2 regions of the Paenibacillus sp. JJ1722 genome follow, and region 1 is predicted to be linked to the other one. Evidence: predicted binding sites of a transcription regulator. Region 1 holds the regulator's gene; the other holds the start of a gene.
What was found. Region 1 encodes CtsR, which represses protease genes until heat stress. Its sites were predicted from a motif close to ATGGTCAATAAAGGTCAAACA; they were not measured.
Positions count from the first base shown of each region.

Region 1 (3,213 bases):
TGATCCTCTTCGTTTATCATAACACTAACCGATTCATCATCGCTAATTAAAACAGCACCGTTACGAGATTCGTTCGCCAAATTTGGACTAATCAAATGCTTCTCAACCAGCACCTGCTTGTCGATCTCATCCAACTCGGATATTTTCAACGTATGAAAAGTACCAAAACCGCCTAAATCATCATACTGAAGGATATCCGTCAAGCGTTGAAGTGCTTCTTCCGACTGCTGATTGGTAGCAAGCATGGGAAAAGGCAGATGCTGCAAGTTACGCGCAATTCTCACCCGGCTGCTAATGACAATCTCCGAATCCGCAGCATCACCACGCATCCAGTCACTTAGCGGCTTCTCCGTAAATCGAATATTGGGCATTACGCATCCCTCCTACTCTTCACAAACTTTACTCTTCAGTCATTTCTTTTTCAAGCTCTCTGATTTGATCCCTAAGCTCAGCAGCTGATTCAAATTCTTCCTGTACAATATGCTGTTGCATCTCTTTTTTCAAATCGTCAATTTGCCGTTTAACCTTCAGTCGGCCTCCAGTGCGAACCGGAACTTTACCAACATGATTCGTACTGCCATGCACACGCTTGAACAGAGGGTCCAGACGACTATCAAAATATTGATAGCACGATGGGCATCCGAAACGTCCCAGCTTACTAAACTGTGCATAGGTCATGCCACAATCCTTGCATTGCAGGTTCTGCGGGCCACTGTGGCCTGGAGACTGGCTCTTTGTACTGGAGTCAAAATCCAGCATCCCCGACAACAAGCTATGAATCGAAAAGCCGTTAGGTGTTCCAGGGATCATCTCCCCTTTTTCCTTGGCACATGTCTCACAAATATGAAACTCTGTCTTTTCGCCATTCACAATTTTGGTGAAATGCAAAGTTGCCGGCCGCATATTACATTCTTGGCACAGCATAAAAGCACCTCCTTCAATGTCAGGATTTATACCAATCCCTACATCCAAACGTTAGTCTCTTTCCACACACTATTTGGTCGCCAGCAACGAAATCAGCATAGCCTTAAGCAATCTTGCTCGCAGTTGATCACGATAGGGAAGCTTCAGTAATAATGTATCCCTTGATAAAGCAGCCTTCATTAAATTAGCTTCCCTTTTGCTTAAAAAATGGGCTTCCTCTAACTGATAAATTAGACCTTCTGCTGCCGATTGGCTTATTTCCTCCCCGATGCTCTGATGAAGATGTGTATGGATGGCATGCTGTGCAGGCAGCTGAATTCGCTGAATACGAATGTAGCCCCCGCCACCGCGTTTACTTTCCACCACATAGCCTTTTTCCAGCGTAAACCGGGTGCTAATTACATAATTAATTTGCGACGGCACGCAGGAAAAGCGGTCAGCCAGATCGTTGCGCTGAATCTCCACTAAACCTTGGGGACTTTCCAGCAATATACTCTTCAAATATTGTTCAATAATATCGGAAACATTGCGCATTTCATCATCCTCCACTAACGGAAACGCAAGTATTCAAGTACATTTCACGCTCCACAGAGTCCGCCGTATATTGAACTTAACCAAACGGTAAAGTCACGAATCTAAGCTGTATTCAGGCTATTGCCTGATCTACATCCATTGGAATTGTACCTTCTTGTCTCTAGTGTGGCCTTTATTTGCGATTAATCATACACTTCTCTTATGTTCATAAGAGTCAGCTCCTAACTATACGCAAATCATTTCGATCCTCATTTACTTCTTTGCTATCAAAATTACCTTATACAGCTAATCCATCAGCATAGTACTTCTACAGAATCACACTTGGCTTGATTGACTTTGACTTTCTTTGACTATATTCATATTATAGCACATTATTCATTTTTGCCAAGGGGTCAATACCATTTTTCGCAATCTAATTATGTTTTATACAATACCATAAAAAAACTCTTCCCATTACAGAAAGAGTTTTGAAAATTATGATAACCACACAAGTTATGTTCCCTGAAAGATGGGGCCTAAGAAGAACTAAATGGGCCTTTATCAGAAAAAATCCAATAAGAACGTTTGTTTTACCGGTATTACACGTTTAAGGGCAGACACAGACTCACTGCTGCCTTCAATACGCCCCCATTTATACAGATCATCAGCCTGCTGGTAGCCAAGTATCAGAGTCGTCAGTGACTGAATCCCAAGTTTCAAGTCAGCTACTATGGCGTTTTCAGATGAATTGCTTATATCCACTCTCTCCAGATGTCCTTGCCCCTCCGTAGTAATCGTTAATCTCCATAATCCATCATTCCATGGAGCATACCGATCAGTCAGATTTAAGGTTAAACTTGTTTCTTCTCCAATCTGTTCAAAAGGGTATCTTTCTATAAAAGCAGCTGCATCCACAATACGACCCATAAAATAAGGCACCGTTTCCTGTTGAATTCGTGGATCATCGAGTAAAAATGGCAGATTGTCATCTGCTGGAACGTAATTAAATTTACCTTGGGCTATCATTGAGTCATGATTTGCAAAATAAGTCCATAAAGCCCGACGAGCCGTCTCATTTTCATATACCAACTCATCACAATTCAACTGTTTATCTTCAATTTTGTATAGTGCATATCCCTGAGGATCGCCTGTTTCTGAGTAATATACCGCAGTTCGATAGTTCTCATTTAAAATCCGCTCTTGCCACCATTCCTTATCTCGTACCAGCGTGCCATTATAACGAGATGCATACGCTTGATACACTTGGTCCAATTCTAAAATATCTTTGACATCGCGTTTGACTGTACCTTCTGTTTTAAGTTTTGCAGGGAATTTTTCAATGGGAATGACGTACTTTTTGTATTCAATATACGTTTCCCATCCAAATTTACGATAGAAGGCAAAGGAGAATGGATGCAGAAAAGAAAGGCTTTGTCCCGCAGACTTCATCTCTTCAAGCGCATGCGTCAACAAACGTGACACCATGCCTCCGCGACGCTTTTCTGGCCAAGTTGCCACACCAGCAATGCCTCCCATATCAAAAACCTGACCGTTTATGTATACCTGTAGCGGTAACAAAGTCAGTTTAGCATTCAAGTCATGTCCGTCGAATATTCCCCATGTTTGCTCTGGTTTGAATTTCTTCTTGGATTTTTCCATATCCTCCAGGGACATTGTAAACTGAAAAGCATATTGAGATAATTCAATAGCCGCTTCAAATTCCTCACGTTGTAATTGTCTGATCTCCATAACTTCGTCACCTCGCTCGTATACTTG
Region 1 is NZ_CP182500.1:5,377,766-5,380,978, forward strand. It holds gene ACM1ND_RS24010 (protein arginine kinase) at 1-371, opposite strand, end outside; gene ACM1ND_RS24015 (UvrB/UvrC motif-containing protein) at 400-924, opposite strand; gene ACM1ND_RS24020 (CtsR family transcriptional regulator) at 994-1,458, opposite strand; gene ACM1ND_RS24025 (GNAT family N-acetyltransferase) at 1,999-3,186, opposite strand.

Region 2 (3,213 bases), 880 kb from region 1:
TTAATCATTTAAATAACGACTTACAATCTCAACAGCAGCGCCTTCGTCGGTGACTAGAATGTCCTCTTGCCCGAAACGCAGTACCGCATGAATAGCGGCCGCCTTGTTTTTGCCTCCAGCTACACCTAGAACCGTATCGGTACGCCTAATGTCCTCCAATCGGAGTCCAAGCGTCAGCATTCTGTGAACAACGACGCCATCTTCGTTAAAGTAATAACCAAACGATTCAGCTACCGCTCCTTCACTGCTGATCTGGGCAAAGGTTTCGGGATCAAGTTTACGTCTATGTGCCATCGCTATGGCGTTGCCTATCCCGTGAATGATGATACGACTCTCGCGAATCAGGTTCAATATATCCTGAATGTTCGTATCTTCAAGCAAGGAGTTGTAAGCATGATTGCTGAGCAAATCCGGTACATGGAGCAGACGGTATTGAGCGCCTACCTTGCGAGCCATTGTGGAAGCAATTGTGTTGGCCTGCATTTCCATGCTTTCTCCCAAACCCCCGCGTGCCGGTACAAACCACCCACCCTTAAGTGGGCCATTAGAAGGTAGTGCCAGTTGTTCCGCCACGTCGGCAATTGTCGTGCCACCTGTTACAGCGACCACATCCTCGTCGTCCATAACACTCAGCAACGCTTTTGCTCCAGCGCGCCCCAGCTCCTGCTTTGTTAACGGAGAAGCATCCGAATCCCCTGGAACGACAACCACCTTCCTCAAACCATAGGCTTGACGAATCTGGTCCTCCAATTGGGACAGGCCGAACAAGTTGTTCGCAATCGGCTCCAGCTGTTCCAGCAGATCCAGTCCTGCTTTGCTCACCTTCATGCCTACACTCTCAATCTCAATTAGCCCCTGAGCTTTAAGAAGATCGGTTTCGGCGCGCAACACGCGCTCAGTCATGTTCAGTGAAGCTGCCAGTGTTCTGCGTCCAACAACATCGGACAGCATAATCTGATGCAGGATCGTGTACCTTTTTTTCAAAACATCCATGAGGTCGGGCAGAAGCTGCTTCTGTATTTCTAATATCTTTCGCATGCTTTCCACTCCCGCACACTTCTAAGTTCTGTCTCTAATGCTCTATCTCTAACTGGTCTCAAAACGTCCCGGGATAACTTTTTAAGTCCCACGTATATCTTAACCAATATTTGCTCCATATGCAAGTCTATCTGAACCTATATTTCTCAACCATTTATCTGAATATGCGCATTTAATAAAAGCTTGCAATTCACTGCTGTATATCATATAATCATCTTTGTTTCCAATTAACTGTTTAATTAGTTAGTTGTTTGCATTGAATCAACTATGCGCCCGTGGTCCAACGGATATGACGTAGGCCTCCGGAGCCTGAGATCGAGGTTCGATTCCTCGCGGGCGCGCCATTTTAAATGAACGCTTAGATGCTTCTATATAATGTTTTAACCAATAAGAGCGCTGAGGGCTCTTTTTTTTAATCATTAGTTTGACTTTCTTTGACTTTTTGTTTGAAATTGTTTATCATGTGGTTATTACGGTAACAGTTTATAAATAAGGGACGTGTAATCGGCATGTCCACCAAATCCACTAACGATATTTAAGGGAGGTTTTTTGACGTGAGCTATGTTCCTATGGTAGTAGAACAAAGTAACCGCGGCGAACGCGCCTATGACATTTATTCCAGACTGTTAAAGGATCGCATTATTTTGTTAGGCTCGGACGTCAATGACGTTGTAGCCAACTCTATAATTGCGCAAATGCTGTTTTTGGCTGCCGAAGATCCTGAAAAAGATATTCACTTGTATATTAACAGCCCTGGCGGTTCCATTACAGCTGGTATGGCCATTTTCGATACGATGCAATACATTAAACCTGACGTATCTACGATTTGCGTAGGTATGGCGGCTTCCATGGGCGCGTTTTTGCTGAATGCAGGCGCCAAAGGTAAACGTTTCGCTTTGCCAAACAGTGAAATTATGATTCACCAACCCCTGGGTGGTGCACAAGGTCAGGCAACGGATATCGAAATCCGCGCACGCCGCATTCTGAAAATGCGTGATAAACTGAACCGCATTCTCGCAGATCGCACAGGCCAACCACTGGAGCGCATTGAAAAAGATACAGACCGTGACTACTTCATGTCTGCTGATGATGCCAAGGAATACGGTATTATTGATAAAGTGCTAACTAGCTCCTCTCCAGAAGGTGTATAAGAGAAGAAATTTACCTCTTTCGATAACTGGTAAATGAAAAAGCTGCTCCGGATGTCCTTATCCGGTAGGCAGCTTTTTTGCTTTATTGTTTTTTAGGTTATAGACAATTGGACTTATTTATTTCTACTATTCATTCTGTCCCGCAAAAGGCTTTCCACCTTGAGGCAGCAGTTGACCGAACGAGTAGGTGAACTCAGGAATTCCATACGCGTATGGCGCATAATCATACAAATCAAACACGATTGTTACTCCACTGTTAGTCACATAAAAATTCTGATCTGCCGCCAGCTCTTTAAATTTGCCGAATCCTTCGCCAGCCTGAAGTGCATCGATTTTTTTCTTCAAATCAGCATTGAGAAACTTTTTGTAGTTCGGATTTGCCTTCAATACGTCAGACAATTGCAGCAGTTTACCATCAGCGAGCGAGAACGTATATCCTTTACGTGCCGTCATGCCATGCGCGCCACCCGTATACGAGTAGTCCTGCATAATCACACTCAGAATACCATCTTTGTTATAGGCAATCACAAAATCATTTCCGAACTCATACGGTCTTTCTGTTGTAGCCTCTCCCTCAGCCATCATCTTTTTGCCTGCTGCCAATATACCTTCTGCATGCTTTTTAAGCACATTGTTAATGGCCTGTTGAGCCTCAGAATTCAGCTGGCTACCGCTGATTTGCGGGTACTTAATTTTGTAGGACACCTTCGCACTACTCGAAGCTGGAAGTGTTTGAGACGCAATTGTAATCGGATTTAGCTGGCTTTTACTCAGCGTTACTGTTTTCTGAGCTGCATTCCATTGAGCATCTATGCCCAGATAGTCTTTCAGCAAACTCATAGGAATATATAGCTTCCCAGCGATCTGTTTGGCATCCATACTACGTGTATTGATTCCATTGACGTTGACGTAGGCATCCGAGGAAGAAGCCATAATGTAAAGTTTATTGTACCCGCTACCTACGGTATATGTCGCTGTTTTCGCATCATAGCTTACTGGAATCCCCAAGCTGTCGCGCAGTGCG
Region 2 is NZ_CP182500.1:155,586-158,798, reverse strand. It holds gene ACM1ND_RS00690 (sugar-binding transcriptional regulator) at 1-1,038, opposite strand; tRNA gene ACM1ND_RS00685 (tRNA-Arg) at 1,308-1,382, shown strand; gene clpP (ATP-dependent Clp endopeptidase proteolytic subunit ClpP) at 1,593-2,189, shown strand; gene ACM1ND_RS00675 (PdaC/SigV domain-containing protein) at 2,316-3,213, opposite strand, start outside.
Region 2: the regulator CtsR is predicted to act here: its motif matches at 1,460-1,480, upstream of clpP (ATP-dependent Clp endopeptidase proteolytic subunit ClpP).